DNA from 4 places in the Rugamonas sp. GW822-FHT03B10 genome. Region 3 is predicted to be linked to each of the others. Evidence: predicted binding sites of a transcription regulator. Region 3 holds the regulator's gene; each other region holds the start of a gene.
The links. Region 3 encodes sigma-54, which starts transcription at its own class of promoters, with help from an activator protein. Its sites were predicted from a motif close to TGGCANGNAANCTGCTTT; they were not measured.
Positions count from the first base shown of each region.

Region 1: AC1RQG_RS14100 (ANTAR domain-containing response regulator) is a predicted target of sigma-54. The motif match lies at 2,000-2,017, and genes of this name have one in related genera.
Region 2: AC1RQG_RS12890 (PEP-CTERM sorting domain-containing protein) is a predicted target of sigma-54. The motif match lies at 1,996-2,013, and genes of this name have one in related genera.
Region 4: hmpA (NO-inducible flavohemoprotein) is a predicted target of sigma-54. The motif match lies at 2,227-2,244, and genes of this name have one in related genera.

Region 1 is NZ_JBXANP010000007.1:223,975-228,183, reverse strand. Features, by position in the region: gene AC1RQG_RS14105 (CmpA/NrtA family ABC transporter substrate-binding protein) at 1-1,030, opposite strand, end outside; gene AC1RQG_RS14100 (ANTAR domain-containing response regulator) at 1,312-1,935, opposite strand; gene can (carbonate dehydratase) at 2,073-2,750, opposite strand; gene dnaJ (molecular chaperone DnaJ) at 2,860-3,987, opposite strand; gene dnaK (molecular chaperone DnaK) at 4,117-4,209, opposite strand, start outside.
Region 2 is NZ_JBXANP010000006.1:294,146-298,354, reverse strand. Features, by position in the region: gene AC1RQG_RS12895 (glycosyltransferase) at 1-895, shown strand, start outside; gene AC1RQG_RS12890 (PEP-CTERM sorting domain-containing protein) at 985-1,920, opposite strand; gene AC1RQG_RS12885 (PEP-CTERM sorting domain-containing protein) at 2,150-3,097, opposite strand; gene AC1RQG_RS12880 (acyltransferase) at 3,283-3,957, opposite strand; gene AC1RQG_RS12875 (nitroreductase family protein) at 3,961-4,209, opposite strand, start outside.
Region 3 is NZ_JBXANP010000001.1:499,846-504,054, forward strand. Features, by position in the region: gene lptA (lipopolysaccharide transport periplasmic protein LptA) at 1-344, shown strand, start outside; gene lptB (LPS export ABC transporter ATP-binding protein) at 347-1,102, shown strand; gene AC1RQG_RS02290 (RNA polymerase factor sigma-54) at 1,120-2,595, shown strand; gene hpf (ribosome hibernation-promoting factor, HPF/YfiA family) at 2,670-3,026, shown strand; gene AC1RQG_RS02300 (metalloregulator ArsR/SmtB family transcription factor) at 3,334-3,666, shown strand; gene AC1RQG_RS02305 (YeeE/YedE family protein) at 3,663-4,094, shown strand; gene AC1RQG_RS02310 (DUF6691 family protein) at 4,105-4,209, shown strand, end outside.
Region 4 is NZ_JBXANP010000010.1:164,902-169,110, forward strand. Features, by position in the region: gene smc (chromosome segregation protein SMC) at 1-1,257, opposite strand, end outside; gene AC1RQG_RS17605 (phosphatase PAP2 family protein) at 1,438-2,070, opposite strand; gene hmpA (NO-inducible flavohemoprotein) at 2,265-3,446, shown strand; gene AC1RQG_RS17615 (DUF1631 family protein) at 3,552-4,209, opposite strand, start outside.

The sequences.
Region 1 (4,209 bases), on a different contig from region 3:
TCATCTCGGCGGCCTGGCGGTACAGGCCGATCTGGTGCACATGGCTGGCCACGGCCAGGTATTCGGGGTCGCGCGTGATCAGGCCCCAGCGCCGCAGCTGGGTCATGAACCACATGCCGTCCGACAGATAGGGGAAGTTGGCCGCGCCGTCCGCATGGAATTGCAGGCAATACGGGTCTTGCCAGCTCTTGCCCAAGCCATTCTCGTAATGACCGAGCGCGCGTGGCGCGATCACGTCGCGGCTGGTGTTGACGTAGCTGTGGCCGGCCAGGATTTCCAGCGCGGCCAGCTTGTTGGCCGGCGACGCTTCGATCCACTTGCCCGCGTCCAGCACGGCCGCCACCAGCGCGCGGCAGGTGTTCGGATGGTGCTTGACGAAGGCGGCCGTGGTGCTCAGCACTTTCTCCGGGTGGTCGGGCCAGATCTGCTGGCTGGTGGCGGCCGTCACGCCCACGCCGTCGGCCACGGCGCGGTGGCCCCACGGTTCGCCGGCGCAAAAGCCGTCCATGTGGCCGGCGCTCAGGTTGGCCACCATCTGCGCGGGCGGCACCGTGATCACGCGCGCGTCGCGTATCGGATCGACGCCGTGCGCGGCCAGCCAGTAGTACAGCCACATGGCATGGGTGCCGGTGGGGAAGGTCTGGGCGAAGGTGTAGGTGCGCGGCGCGCCCTGCATCAGGGCCGCCAGCGAGGGGCCGTCCACGGCGCCCTGCTCGGCCAGCCGGCGCGACAGCGTGATGGCCTGGCCGTTGCGGTTCAGGTTCATCAGGATCGCCATGTCCTTCTGCTGCCAGCCCACGCCGAGCTGGGCGCCGTAGACCATGCCGTACAGCAGGTGGGCCGCATCCAGCTCGCCGCTGACGAGCTTGTCGCGCACGCCGGCCCACGACGGCTCCTTGCGCAGCACGATCTTGATGCCGTATTTCTCGTCCATGCCCAGCACGGAGGCCATGACCACGGTGGCGCAGTCGGTCAGTGGATTGAAGCCGATCTTGACGGTTTGCTTTTCCGGTCGCAAGGCGCTGCTCATGGCCGCGCTCCGGTTGGCTGGGTTCGCATGTGGGTACATGTCATCGCAGTGCTCTCCATCGACAAATAAAAAGGCGCCCTTCCCGGCATGCTCGCTGGCATGCGGTGCAGACGCCCTTGTCTCGTGCAGCCCGGCCGCCGTTGGCCGGACCCGCTACGGTATGAAGTGCAAGGACCATGCCATGCGTTGCAGGGGCGTTACGCGGCGTTCGGGGGGAAAAGATGGGGCGGCAGGCACGCAATGCGCACCGTTTCTGTGCCGCGCACCATTTTGGACAGCGTTCAGCCCAGCAAGTCCTCGACATCGAGGATGCGCTGCGCGATCTCGGCCAGCTTGAGGTTCTTGTTCATGGCCATGTTGCGCAGCTTTTGGTAGGCCTGGTCTTCGGTGAGCCGGTGGCGCGCCATCAGCAAGCCCTTGGCGCGCTCGATCACCTTGCGCTCGGCCAGCTTGTGCTTGGTGTCCGACAGTTCCGTGAGCAGCTTCTGCTCCTGCCTGAAGCGCGCCAGCGCCACGTTGAGCACGGGCTTGATGCGGTCGGCCTTGAGACCGGCGACGATGTAAGCGCTCACTCCGGCGCGCATGGCCTGTTCCATGGACTGCTGGTCCTCGCTCTCCGTGAACAGCACGATGGGGCGGCGCTCGTCGCGGGTGGCCACGACAATGTGTTCAAGCACGTCGCGGGCGTCCGATTCGGCGTCGATGATGATCATATCGGGCTGCAACTGGGCGATCTGCTCGGGCAGATGCATGTCGGCCGGCAGCGAGGCGACGATGTCGTAGCCGGCCTCCAGCAAGCCCTCGCGCAGGGCCTGGGTCCGCGCCGCCTGGGCGCGCTGGGCCACGTCGCCCGCGTTGGCGGCCGTGATGACGGTGTTGACGATGACGATACGTAGATTGCGCATGGCTGATTGTGGTGGCAGCCGAGTATTCAAGGCGTGCAAAAGTTAAACTTCATGCAGCTTAACGTAAGCAAGAACCGCACCACGCGCTGAGGGGAACGCCGGGGCGGACGGCATGGCCGACCGCCCCGGCGACGGCGTTAGGCCGCCTGTTGGCCGTACTTTTGCAGGCGGGCGGCCAGACGGGGTGCCAGGTCTTCGGCGGAAGTCACCGTCATTTCGAGGTCGTTCAGCAGGCCATCCTTGAGGCCGTAGACCCAGCCGTGCACGGTCAGTTGCTGGCCGCGGTCCCACGCATCCTGCACGATGGTGGTCTGGCACACGTTGACCACCTGCTCCACCACGTTCAATTCGCACAGGCGTTCCGAGCGGGCGGCGGTGTTGAGCACGTCACCGAGGTAACGCTCATGCTTCTGGTTCACGTCCTGCACGTGGCGCAGCCAGTTGTCGGCCAGGCCCACGCGGGCGCCCGTCATGGCCGCGTGCACGCCCTTGCAGCCATAGTGGCCCACGATGATCACATGCTTGACCTTCAGCACGTCGATGGCGAACTGCAGCACGGACAGGCAGTTCAGGTCCGAGTGCACCACCACGTTGGCAATGTTACGGTGCACGAACACGTCGCCCGGCGCGAGGCCCAGCAGTTCGTTCGCGGGCACCCGGCTGTCGGAACAACCGATCCACAGATATTCGGGCGAAGCCAGTTGCTCCAGGCGTTTGAAAAACTCGGGATCGCGATTGACCTCCGATTCGGCCCACTGGCGGTTGTTACGCAGCAGATCTTGCAGGGGGGAATTACCGATCACTTGCTCGCTCATTTCGTCCTCTCTACATAATAAAACCGCCGTTCTGTCCCGGAGGGCATGGCGGCGGTCTGTCTGTGGACGCCGAAGCGTCCTGGATGTGTGGAGCGAATTCTACCTGAAATTACTCAAAGAAGTCTTTGACCTTGTCTTTCCAGGTTTTGCTCTGCGGGCTGTGCTTGGCGCCGCCCTCGGTGGTGGCCTTCTCGAACTCGCGCAGCATGTCCTTCTGCTTTTCCGTCAGCTTGACCGGGGTTTCCACGGCCACATGGCAGAACAGATCGCCGGCGTAACCGGAACGCACGCCCTTGATGCCCTTGCCCTTCAGGCGGAAGGTCTTGCCCGACTGGGTGCCTTCGGGAATCGTGAACGACACCTTGCCCGACAGCGTGGGCACTTCGATGTCGCCGCCCAGGGCCGCCTTGGCGAACGAGATCGGCATTTCGCAATGCAGGTCGTCGCCTTCGCGCTGGAACACCGGATGCGGCTTGATGTGGATCTCCACGTACAAGTCGCCCGACGGCCCGCCGTTGGTGCCCGGTTCGCCGTTGCCGGACGAGCGGATGCGCATGCCGTTGTCGATGCCGACCGGAATCTTCACCTCCAGCGTCTTGTTGCGCTTGATGCGGCCCGCGCCGCCGCAGGGCGAGCACGGATCGGTGATGATCTTGCCCGTGCCGTGGCACTTGGGGCAGGTCTGCTGGATGCTGAAGAAGCCTTGCTGCATGCGCACCTGGCCGTGGCCGCCGCAGGTCGAGCAGGTCGACGGCGAGGTGCCGGGCTTGGCGCCGGAACCGTGGCAGGTGTCGCACTTGTCCCACGACGGCACGCGGATCGTCGTGTCGAAGCCGTGCGCGGCCTGTTCCAGCGTGATTTCGAGGTTGTAGCGCAAGTCGGCGCCGCGGTACACCTGCGGGCCGGCGTTGCGGCCGCGGCCGCCGCCAAAGATATCGCCGAAGATGTCGCCGAACGCGTCGCCGAAGCCGCCCGCGCCGCCGCCGAAACCGCCGCCGCCACCCATGTTGGGATCGACGCCGGCGTGACCATAACGGTCATACGCTTCGCGCTTCTCCGGGTTGGTCAGCATCTCGTACGCTTCTTTGACTTCCTTGAACTTTTCTTCCGACTCTTTGCTGTCCGGATTGCGGTCCGGATGGTATTTCATCGCCAGTTTGCGATAAGACTTCTTGATCTCGTCTTCCGTGGCATTTTTTGCGACACCGAGTGTCTCGTAGAAATCACGCTTTGCCATGTTGTCGGCACCTTGCTGTATTTACTGATGTACTGATTATGCGAAAAAGCCGAGCGACCACCATCAGGCTCGCCCGGCTCGGCAGGAGAGCGCGGCGCAGGGGAGCCCCACGCCGCGCGGATGCCTGGATTACTTGCTGTCCTTGACTTCCTTGAAGTCGGCATCGACCACGTCGTCCTGCGGCTTGGCCTGCTCTTGCGCGCCAGCGTGCTGCTGCTGGGC
Region 2 (4,209 bases), on a different contig from region 3:
GTCGGTCAGCGCGCGGCTGGCCCGGCTGCCCTACATCACGGTGAGCAACGCCTACTGGAGTCCCTATGTGCGCCAGCACTACCGGGTGCCGGCCATTCCCCTGGCCAGCCACTTGCCGCTGGCGCTGGCGGACGGCTTGTTCCGGCTCGTGCGCCCGCTGGCGTTCGCCGCGCACACGGTGCCGTTGAACCGCGTGCGGCGCCTGCATGGGCTGCCCTCGCTGGGTTGGGACTTGCGCCGCGTCTACACGGATGCCGACTGGACCGCCTATGCCGACATCCCGGAACTGTTCGCGCCCCTGGGCATGCCGTCCAGCCACCGCTATCTGGGACCGGTCACGTGGTCGCCGCCCGTGGCCCCGCCGCCGTGGTGGGATGGCTTGCCGTCCGAATTGCCGCTGGTGTATGTGACGCTGGGCAGTTCCGGCCAGGGCGCGCTGCTGGCCACGGTGCTCGACGCGCTGGCCGGTTTGCCGGTGACGGTGATCGCGGCCACGGCGGGCAAGGCGATGCCGGCGACGCTGCCGGCCAACGCGCACGTGGCCGGCTATCTGCCCGGCGACGAGGCGGCCCGGCGCGCCAGCCTGGTCGTGTGCAATGGCGGCAGTCCCACCAGCCAGCAGGCGTTGACGGCCGCCGTGCCCGTGCTGGGCATCGCCGGCAATCTGGACCAGTTCCTGAACATGCAGGGCATCGTGGCCGCCGGCGCCGGGACATTGCTGCGGGCCGACCGGCTCGGCGTGGCCGGTGTGCGTCAAGCTGTCGAGGCGTTGTTGAATCAGCCGCAGGCCTACGGCGCGGCGCTGCGCATCGCCCAGCAATTTCGCCATTACCCGGCGGGGGAGCGGTTCGCGGCGCTGGTGGCCACCGCGCTCGCGTCACCGGCCGGGCCTTAGCGGTCGTGTCACGCAGTGCGTGGCGTCGCTATCGCTGCGCTTGCGGCGCGGCGACTACGCCACGCTCCATGGCGCCAGGCGCGTTGCCGTCACGCGGCCGGGCGGCGGCGCGTGCCCAGCGCCAGGCCCGCGAAACCGAGTCCCATCAGGGCCAGCGTGGCCGGTTCCGGCACGGCCGTGAAGCTGACCGAACCGTCGACCTTCAGTTCCGGCACGGTGGTGGGCGCGGTGCCGTCCCACATCACGTCCGGCGTGAAGAACGACGGCACGTTGGTGGTGCCCGTTTCCTTGTTGCTCACGATGGAACCCGTCACCACGTCGAGGAACAGCGGGTTGACGTAGTCGATCATGAAGCGCGAATCGAACGAGCCGGTGCCGATGGGACCGGCGGCCGTGAAGCTGGCGTCGTTGAAGATCAGGTGGGCCGACATGATTAGCGTGCCGTCGCCGTCCGTGTCGCCCGCGCCCGTGCAGCCGGCCGACGTGGGGCCGGCGCCGTAGCAGCGCACGGTGCCGGTTCCGTTGCCGGGCACGGCCTTGCTGTTGGGGCCGCCCACCGGCGTCAGGTTGTCGAAGTAGACGGCGAAGTTCTGGACGCCGGCGTGCAGCGGGTCCACGTCCATGGCGGCCGACTGCGTGGCCGGCATGCTGAAATGGGCGGTGGTGGGCGTCTGCGCGTCGACCAGTTCCTGGAAGCGCACCACCGTGCTCAGTTCAAAAGCCGAGTTCAGTCCGGCGGGCGTGACGATGGCCGGGATGTTGCTGTTGCTCATGGTGCCGGTGACGTTCTGCGTGCGCAGCTCCGTCAGGTACGGCGCGGCGCCGCCGGGGCCGACCGTCAGGCCGGGCACGAAGCCCGTGGCCACCGCCGTGTCGGTGACGTTGGTCCACAGGTCGGCATAGGTGTTGTAGACGCCGTTGCCCAGCGTGGACAGGCCGATGGCGGCGCCGGCGTGGGCCACCGTGGGCAGGGCCATGGTGGCGGCGATGGCCAGGGCGCCCAGGTTGAGTGAAGTGTGTTTCATGACGACTCCCAAGGAAAGTGAGGCACGGGTACGGGTTGGTGCTGCATGGACCCCGGCTGGGGATCTAGCCGGATCCACGCAAGTTCCAAGCCAGGATCTATTTTCGTCGGCAAAACAAGGACTTGGCTTGAGCCCGGTGGAACGGGGCGGGAATACGGGCCGGCAATGTAAAAAAATCCGGCATGGGCTGCCGGATCAAGGACGGTGGCGATGCCGGCCCCGCGCGCTTTCAGCCTGCCCAGCCTGCCTGTTTGCGGCGCTGGCCCAGCGCCAGGCCGGCGAAGCCCAGCCCCAGCAGGGCCAGCGTGGCCGGCTCGGGCACGGCGGCGAAGCTTTGCGACGAATCCACCTTCAGGAAAGGCACGCCGCCCGGGTCGGGCGCCGTGCCATCCCACATGGTGTCGGGCAGGAAGAACGACGGCACGTTGGTGGTGCCGGTGAACTTGTCGCGGAAGATGCCGGCCGTGCCGACGTCGAGGAACAGCGGGTCGACATAGTCGAGCGCGAAGCGCGAATCGAACGAGCCCGTGCCGACCGCGCCGCTGGCGGTGAAGCTGGCGTCGTTGAAGACCAGGTGGCCCGACATGATCAGCGTGCCGTCGCCATCGGGATCGCCGACGGCGCCGCAGCCGGCCGAGGTGACGCCGGCGCCATAGCAGCGCACCGTGCCGGCGCCATTGCCCGGCACGGCCTGGCTGGTGCCGAGCCGGTCGAAGAACACGGCGAAGTTCTGCACGCCGGCGTGCAGCGGGTCCACGTCCATGGCGGCCGACTGGCTGCCGGGCAGCGTGAAGTGGGCCGTGGTGGGCGTCTGGGCATCGACCAGTTCCTGGAAGCGCACGATCTTGCTGAGTTCGAACGTGCCGTTCAGGCCCGCTGGTGTGACGATGGCCGGGATATTGCTGTTGGACATGGTGCCGACCACCATCTGGGTCCGCAGTTCGGTCAGATAGGGCGCGGCGCCGCCGGGACCCACGGTCAGGCCGGGGATGAAGCCGGTGGCCAGGCCGGTGTCGGTGACATTGGTCCACAGGTCGGCATAGGTGTCGTAGATGCCGTTGCCGGCTGTGGACAGGCCGATCACGGGATCGGCCATGGCCGCCGACGGCGCCGCCAGGGAGGCGGCCAGCGCGACGGCCACGACGGCGCCCGGTAGTGTGGCTGGATGCAATTTCATGAGAGTCTCCAGGGAAAGTTGGACAGCTTGCTTTGTCGCAAAACCGAGAAGCGGGTTTTGTGCAGTGTTCTGAGCAAGTTCCCTGCCACCGGCGCTTTTCCCTGTCCAATCAGGGACTTGGCGCGCCAGCGAGGATGGGGCCGCCTACGTGGGGCGGGGCGGCTGTCAAGAACGCCGACAGGGCGCTAGGCCGCGCCGTCCGGGCCCTTCAGGCGCCGGGCCGGCACGCCGCCCCACACCTCGCCGGCGCCGATGCGGCTGTCCTTGACCACCACGGCCCCGGCCGAGACGATGGCGCCGTCGCCGATCGCCACCCCGGCCATCACCACGGCCGTGGCGCCGATGGTGGCGCCGTCGCCGATCGTGACGGCCTTCAGCTCCATGCGCGCGCCTTCGATCACGTGGGCGAAGATCACCGCGTCGTGGCCGATGATGGTGTTGGCGCCGATGCGCGTGAGCGGCGGGTCGAGCAGCACGCCGGCGCTGTAGGTGTTGGCGCCCAGCCGCGCGCCCAGCGCCAGGTACACCAGGCGCAGCAGCGGCACCGGCAGGAAGTGGGTGCGGATCAGCGTGTTGAACAGCATCAGGTAGAACAGGATGTTGACGTTGGCCACGAACTCGTCGCGCGAGCCCGGCGCCACCGGTCCTTCGCGCAGCGGCAGGGCCAGCAGGAACAGCCGGTACACGGCAAAGGCCCACAGGTAGGTCAGTACGACGGCGGCCAGCACCAGCAGCACGCCGCGGAAGTCGCCCAGCGGCAGGCGACCCAGCAGCAGCGCCGTGCTGCCCACGCCGGCCAGCACGATCACGGCCAGCAGCGCCAGGAAGGTGGCGATGTCACGCGGCGCGATGGCGCGCATGGCTCACTCCCGTCCCGCCGGCGGCACGATCAGCGCGCTCAGCGGCAGTCGCAGCGAGCGCGCCGTGGCCGGGGCGCCGGCGCCGATGCGGCCCATGAACACGGCATGGTCGAAGTCGTGCTTGCCGATCACCAGCTGGGCTAGCCCGGCCAGCGCGCGCGCGCGCGCGTGCATGCCGGGCACGCGCGAGAATGGCCGGTTGTCGCGCACGTAGCGCGCGAAGATCAGCGGCGTCAGCTCCGGCTGCAATTG
Region 3 (4,209 bases):
TGACCATGACCAGCACCCCCGGCACCCCCGCCACGTTCCGCCAGAAGCGCGACGGCGAGGGCGACCAGTGGGTCGAGGGCCAGGCCGACCGCATCGAGTACGACGGCAAGACGGAACTGGTCAAGCTGTTCTCGAACGCCCAGATCCGGCGCCTGGAGGCGGGCAAGCCGAGCGACGAGGTGCGCGGCGAGTTCATCTCCTACGACAGCCGCAAGGAATTCTTCGCCGTCAAGAACACGGCCAGCGGCGAGAGCAAGCCCGGCGCCGGCCGCGGCACCATGGTGATCCAGCCGTCCAACAAGGGCGCGGCCCCGGCCGCGTCCGTGCCGCCGGCGGGGAAATGACGATGGAGACCCAACGCTGCGGCAGTACCCTGATCGTGCGCGGTCTGCAAAAGAGCTACGGCAAGCGCCAGGTGGTGCACGACGTGTCGCTGCAGGTCGAGTGCGGCGAAGTGGTGGGCCTGCTGGGGCCGAACGGCGCCGGCAAGACCACCTCGTTCTACATGATCGTCGGCCTGGTGCCGTCGGACGCGGGCACGATCGACATCTCCGGCGTCGACATCTCGTCGCTGCCGATCCACCGGCGCGCCGTGATGGGCCTGTCCTACCTGCCGCAGGAGGCGTCGGTGTTCCGCAAGCTGACGGTGGAGGAGAACATCCGCGCCGTGCTGGAGATCCAGCAAGTGAACGGCAAGCCTTTATCCAAGGCGCAAATTGATGAACGGCTCAATACCCTGCTGGCCGACCTGCAAATCGAGAAACTGCGCGACAATCCGGCGCTGTCCCTGTCCGGGGGCGAGCGGCGCCGGGTCGAGATCGCGCGCGCACTGGCCACCAACCCCCGCTTCGTGCTGCTCGATGAACCCTTCGCCGGGGTCGACCCGATCGCCGTGATTGAGATCCAGCGCATCGTGCGCTTCCTCAAGGAACGCGGCATCGGCGTGTTGATCACCGATCACAATGTGCGCGAAACGCTGGGCATCTGCGACCGCGCGTATATCATCAACCAGGGCACGGTACTGGCGTCAGGCCGGCCGGACGACATCATCGCCAACGAGTCGGTGCGTCGCGTGTATCTGGGTGAACACTTCCGTATGTAAGGTATGTAAGTCAAGCCATGAAACAGTCATTGCAACTGCGCACTTCGCAGCACCTCGCGCTCACCCCGCAACTGCAGCAATCGATCCGTCTGCTGCAATTGTCCACCCTGGAGTTGCACCAGGAACTGGAACAGTTGTTGACCGATAATCCGCTGCTGGAGCGGCTCGACGATCCGCTCGACCACTCGGTGCGGCTGCTGGCCGACGGCGCCATCAGCCAGCAGAGCGCGCCGGCCGAGGCGGCGCCCGAAGGTCCGCCCGGCCAGCAGCAGGACGCCGCCGCGCCGGCCGAGGCCGAACCGTACGAGGGCGGCGACGGCGACGGCGCGCCCGAGGGCGAGATGGACTGGGGCGAGGCCGGCCGCGCCAAGACCTCCGACGACGAGGACGCCCGGCCCCAGCTCGAGGCCAACCACTGCACGCTGCGCGAGCACCTGATGGAGCAGATGCGGGTGACGGTGCTGGAGACGCGCGACCGGGCGCTGGTGGAGATCATCATCGACGCGCTCGACGAGAACGGCTACCTGGAGGAGCCGCTGGAGGAGATCCTGGCGCGCCTGCCCGAGGAGCTGGCGATCGAGCCCGAGGAACTGCACACCGCCTTGACCCTGCTGCAAAGTTTCGACCCCGTGGGCGTGGGCGCGCGCAACGCGTCCGAATGCCTGGCGCTGCAGATCAAGCGCATGCCGCACGTGCCGCTGGTGACGCGGCGCATGGCGCTGACCATCGTCGAGCAGCACCTGGCCTGGTTCGCCCAGCGCGACTTCAACAAGTTGAAGAAGGCCCTGCAGTGCGACGAGGAGGACCTGCGCGAGGCCCAGGCCGTGATCCGCCAGTGCAATCCGCATCCGGGCGCCGCGTTCGCGTCGGACGTGTCGGACTACGTGGTGCCGGACGTGATCGTCAAGAAGGCCCGCAACGGCTGGCAGGTGAGCCTGAACAACGACGTGATGCCGCGCCTGCGCGTGAACGCCATGTACGCCAACCTGCTCAAGCAGGGCAAGGGCGAGGGCGCCATGGGGGCCCAGCTGCAGGAGGCCAAGTGGCTGATCAAGAACATGCGCCAGCGCTTCGACACCATCCTGCGCGTGGCGCAGGCGATCGTGGAGCGGCAAAAGAATTTCTTCTCGCATGGCGCGGTCGCCATGAGGCCCCTTGTGTTGCGCGAAATAGCTGATACACTGGGACTACACGAGAGCACTATTTCTCGGGTAACAACTCAAAAATATATGCTGACCCCGCATGGCATGTTTGAGTTGAAATATTTCTTCGGTAGCCATGTCGCCACGGAAGCGGGGGGAGAAGCCTCCTCGACGGCGATACGGGCACTGATCGTGCAATTGACAGGAGCAGAAGACCCTAAAAATCCTTTATCCGACAGTAAGATTGCGGACATGCTGGGAGAACAAGGCATGGTGATTGCGCGACGGACTGTTGCCAAATATCGCGAAGCGTTGAAGATCCCGCCAGTCAGTCTCCGTAAATCTTTGTAGTTATCTGGTTCCTGCGCGCCCGGCCGCAATGGGCGCGGCACTAACCGCCAGCGACATCATCTTTAGGAGTGTGTATGAATCTCACCATCAGTGGACATCATCTCGAAGTGACCCCAGCGATCCGCGAATACGTGCAGAACAAGCTGGAGCGCGTCAAACGCCACTTCGATCAAGTGATTGATATTGCTGTCATCCTGACCGTAGATAACCTCACCGAGAAAGAGAAGCGCCAGAAGGCCGAAATCAATTTGCGCATGTCGGGCAAGACCGTGTACGTGGAGAGCCTGTCGCAGGACCTGTACGCCGCCATCGACACCCTGATCGACAAGCTCGATCGCCAGGTCATGAAATACAAAGCCAAAGTTCAGGAACACGGCCACGACGCCATCAAGCATCTGCCGGACACCTTCGAACCCGCCGCCACCGCATAAGACGGTCCCCGGCACACCAAACAAAGGGCGCATCTGGCGCCCTTTTTTGCGCCCCGCGCCGGCGGGCCGATACGATAAAACAATATAAACGGTATAAACCGTATTGCCTCCGGGCGGCGCGCTGCGCGCCACGCAGCCGGCGAACAGCGCCATGGCGATGTTGCCGCCGCCGCCGATCACGCCCACCTTCTTGCCGCGGATGTCGACCACGTCGTCTCGCCTGTTCAAACGGCCACTTGAAATTTTATGCGCACATAATATATATTTAGGTATAATGTTCGCTGTAACCAATCGCAAGGGAGGACGCATGGACGATGCGACCATCGATATCGATCATTTGCGGGCCAAGGCCGGTCAGGCCAGCGGCCTGCTCAAGGCGCTGGCCAACCCGGACCGGCTGCTGCTGCTGTGCCAGATGACGCAGGACGAATACAGCGTCGGCATGCTGGAGGAGTTGACCGGCATACGCCAGCCCACGCTGTCGCAGCAGCTGACGGTGCTGCGCCAGGAGGAGCTGGTGAGCACGCGGCGCGAAGGCAAGCAGATTTTTTACCGGATAGCCAGCCCGGCGGCGCTGGCGGTGCTGCAGGTGCTGTACCAGCAGTTTTGCAATGACGACGGCCAAGGAGCCACATTATGACTATCGCCTGGAATCTCTTCACGCCGTGGGGCGCGCTGATCGGCGGCGCGCTGATCGGGCTGTCGGCGGCCCTGCTGCTGCTGTTCAACGGCCGCATCGCCGGCATCGCCGGCATCGCTGGCGGGCTGCTGCGCCCGCGCGCGGGCGACATCGGCTGGCGCCTCGCGTTCGTGGGCGGGCTGGTGGCCGCGCCGCTGGCCTACAGCCTGGTGGCGGGCCTGCCCGCCGTGCAGATCGACGCCGGCAGCGGCACGCTGATCGCGGCCGGTCTGCTGGTGGGCTTCGGCACCCGCTACGGTTCGGGCTGCACCAGCGGCCACGGCGTGTGCGGTCTGTCGCGCCTGTCGCCGCGCTCGATGGTGGCCACCGGCGCCTTCATGGCGGCCGGTTTCGTCACCGTGTTTATTGCGCGCCACGTGTTCGGTTAAGGGGAAAAGTATGACCATCGCTATCGCATTGTTGTCCGGCCTGATCTTCGGCATCGGCCTGATTATCTCCGGCATGACCAACCCGGCCAAGGTGCTGGGCTTTCTCGACCTGGGC
Region 4 (4,209 bases), on a different contig from region 3:
GCGTCGCGTGGCCAGGCCCGACAGGATGTTGGAGGCGTTGCGCTGGTGCGCCGACTCCAGCTCCAGCTGCTGCTGGGCCTGCATGATGCGGGCCCGCGATTCCGTGCTCTTGCCCTGGGCTTCGCGCCAGGCCTGCTCCATGGCCGGCAAGGCTTCGGCCTTCTGCTCGGCCATCATCTGCGACTGCTCGACCTTGGCCGACAATTCCTCGAGGTTGAATTCCGCCTCCTCGATCTGTTCCGTGTATTCGCGCGCCTGGCTTTGCCACTGGTCGCGCTGGGCCGTCAATGTCGCCAGCTGGGCCTGCAGGCGGGTGCGCGATTCGAGCACGAACTTGATCTGCGCCTCCAGGCTGCCGATCTCGGCGTTGGTCTGGTACAGGTGGCCCTGGGCCGTGTGCAGGCGGTCGCCCACGGCGAAGTGGGCCTGGCGCATCTGTTCGAGCGACAATTCCACATGGCGCAGCTTGGCCGTCTGTTCCTCCAGGTCGGTCTGGGCCTGCTCCATGTCGCGGAAGTATTTCTTCTGCTCGTTCTCCGCTTCCAGCTTGCGCAGCAGCCACAGCAGTTTCTGCTTCTCCTCCTGGTCCGCCTGCAGCGCGTGGAACTTGGTGGCCACGGCCGCCTGCGCTTCCAGCTTTTCCAGGTTGGCGTTCAGCTCGCGCAGGATGTCCTCCACCCGCAACAGGTTTTCGCGCGTGTCGTGCAGCCGGTTCTCCGTCTCGCGGCGCCGTTCCTTGTACTTGGACACGCCGGCCGCCTCCTCCAGGAACACGCGCAGTTCCTCCGGGCGCGATTCGATGATGCGCGCGATCATGCCCTGGCCGATGATGGCGTAGGCGCGCGGGCCCAGGCCCGTGCCGAGGAAGATGTCCTGGATGTCGCGCCGCCGCACGGGCTGGCCGTTGATGTAGTAGGTCGAGGTGCCGTCGCGCGTGAGCGTGCGCTTGACGGCGATTTCCGCATACTGGCCCCACTGGCCGGACGCCTTGCCGTCATTGTTGTCGAATACCAACTCCACCGACGCGCGGCCGGCCGGCTTGCGGTGGGTGGAGCCGTTGAAGATCACGTCCTGCATGGACTCGCCGCGCAGTTCCGACGCCTTCGACTCGCCCAGCACCCAGCGCACGGCGTCGATGATGTTCGACTTGCCGCATCCGTTGGGGCCGACCACGCCGACCAGCTGGCCGGGGACCTGGAAATTGGTGGGATCGACGAAAGACTTAAATCCCGACAATTTGATGGAAGATAGACGCACGTTGTGAACTGTTCTGGGCCGGCAGCGGCATTAATCAAGCAAACGATGGTTGGTCGGGTTGGGGAGTGTGGCCACGCTGGCCGCCGACGTGCATACCCCCAATGAAAAGTGGCTTATCATACCATTTCGGCCATCAATTCTGGCCAAAAACACTAGGTCCGCCCCGCTACGCGGCGCGTCTCAGCGCAACACGCCACGCGGGCCGGGCCGGCGCCACTGGCTGCGGGTGTAGGGACGGTCGTGGCCGGACAGGAACAGCGCCAGCTGCGTCATCCATTGCTCGGTGGGCATGGGTTCGACGCGCGGCGCCACCAGCAGGATGGGGATGCACAACGCCATCAGCACACGGCTCAGGGCCAGATGGTTCTCGGTGCTGGCGTGCCAGATGAAGGCGGCCGCCACCATCAGGCCCAACAGGCAGCCGGTGACGGCCTCGGACACGGAATGGGCCATCACATACACCCGGGCCACGGCGATCAGCACCGCCACCAGTATGCCCATCGTCAACGCCAGCCGGCGGTGCGGCGCGTCCCGGCGCCGGAACGCGAGGTAGAAGGCGACCGGGAACACGGCCGCGGCGCGCATCGCATGGCCGCTGAAGCCGGCGAACTCCACGGACGGCACCCCCACGCCCCAGCCGATGAAGGCCACCTTGGTCAACACCACCAGCGCCATGCCGGCGCCAAACAACAAACACCACGACAGCGTGAGCCGCCACGACTTGCCGGCCAGCAGCCAGACGGCGATGGCCACGCCGATGGGGCCGGTCACGGCCAGACTGCCCAACACGCTCAAGCTTTGCCACAAGATCATTCACACCACCAAAAAGAATATCGTCGCATGCGCATTGCAGCGCAACATCATTTAACCACATCGCCACCGCCGCGCGGGATATTTCCGTGCGTCAATATTGCGTAAAAATAGAAGTAAATGAAATACGGATTCTCTTGACCCAGATCAAGAATGAAGTGGTATACTACATGCATGTTTAACTGAAAGGAGTCACCATGCTGTCCCAGGCCCACCGCGCCATCGTCACCGCCACCGTCCCCATTCTCGAACAAGGCGGCGAAGCCCTGACCCGTCACTTCTACCGCACGCTGTTCCAGGACTACCCTGAAGTGCTGCCCTTCTTCAACCAGGCGCACCAGCACAGCGGCGACCAGCAGCGCGCGCTGGCCACCAGCATCCTCATGTACGCCAAGCACATCGAGAAACTCGAAGCGCTGGGACCGCTGGTCAACACCATCGTCAGCAAGCACGTCGCGCTGCGCATCCTGCCCGAACACTATCCGATGGTCGGCGCCAGCCTGCTCAAGGCGATCCGCGAAGTGCTGGGCGCCGAGACGGCCACCGACGCCGTGCTCGAAGCCTGGGGCGCCGCCTACGGCCAGCTGGCCGAACTGCTGATCGGCATCGAGGGCCAGACCTACCAGTCCCAGGCGGCCGCGCCGGGCGGCTGGGAAGGCGCGCGCGCCTTCATCGTGGCGCAAAAGCGCGTGGAAAGCGCCGAGATCACCACCTTCGTGCTGCGTCCGGCCGACGGCCAGCCCGTGATGGAATTCCAGCCGGGCCAGTACATCGGCATCCGCGCCATGGTCGATGGCAGCGAGCAGCGCCGCCAGTATTCGCTGTCGGCCGAAAGCAATGGCCGCGACTACCAGATCAGCGTCAAGCGTGAACCGGGCGGCAAGATGTCGGGCTATCTGCACGGGCAGGTGCAGGAAGGCGACACGGTCGAACTGTTCCCGCCATCGGGCAACTTCACGCTGGCCGACAACGCCCGCCCGATCGTGCTGATCAGTGGCGGCGTGGGCATCACCCCCACCCTGGCCATGCTGGGCAAGGCCGTCAAGTCGGGCCGTCCGATCCACTTCATCCACGCCGCCCGCAACGGCGCCGTGCACGCCTTCCGCGACCAGGTGGACCAGCTGGCCGAGCAGCACGCCAACCTGCGCCGCTACTACATGTACGCCGAACCGCACGAGGCCCACCCGGCGCCGGACGCCGTGGGCCTGATCGACAGCGCCCAGCTGGCCAAGTGGCTGCCGGAAACGCGCGACGTGGACGCCTACTTCCTCGGCCCCACGCCGTTCATGAAGACGGTCAAGCACGCGCTGCGCGAACTGGGCGTGCCGGAAGCGCAGACCCACTATGAGTTCTTCGGCCCGGCCGCCGCGCTGAACTGACGCGGCGCTGCCCACCGCTGAAACGACGAAGGCCGGCGGCGCCCCCATGGCGCCGCCGGCCTTCTCGTATTTTCACGCTCGCAGTTCAGGTACAGCGACCATCCACTAAGCAACCGCCGTCTCGGCGCCCTCCATCGCCTCGTCGTTGACGGCGCCCTGCTCCAGCACTTGCGACAGCGCCACCGACACCACGCCATCGGCCCGGATCAGTTGCACAGTGTTGTCGCGGAAATGCTTGACCAGTTGTTCGCCCGACATGGAAAACGCTTCCTGCCGCGCGGCCGTGGAGAAGATGTACAGCGTGCGCAAGGGACTGATCCACGCCAGCTTGACCTTGCGCTGGCTGCCGTCCTCCTGCGTGAAACCCAGCCACATGCCGCGCGTCAGGCTGTCCACCTCGATCGTGGCGTCGTCATCGGGCGCGGGCGGCGGCGGTTCGGCGGCCGCCTTGGCCTGCAGTTCGAGCCGGCGCTCGGTGGCCCGCTGGGCCGCCTCCATGGCGATCTCCACCTGACGCTCCGGACTCAGCTCCAGCGGCGCGCGCACGATGGACGCGTGGCACTCGGCCAGCTCGGCAAAAAATTGCAGCCGGTCCGCGTCCTGCCACTTGATCACGTCGAGCCACTTGTTGAGCGTCGACAGCAGGCCGGGCAGCTTGGCGATCAGTTGCTTGCGGTCGTCCGCGCTGACCTTGGGCTTGACGCTCCAGATCAGGTCGTCCATGGTGCGCGTGGCGTTCTCCACCGCGCCCGGCTTGTCCTGC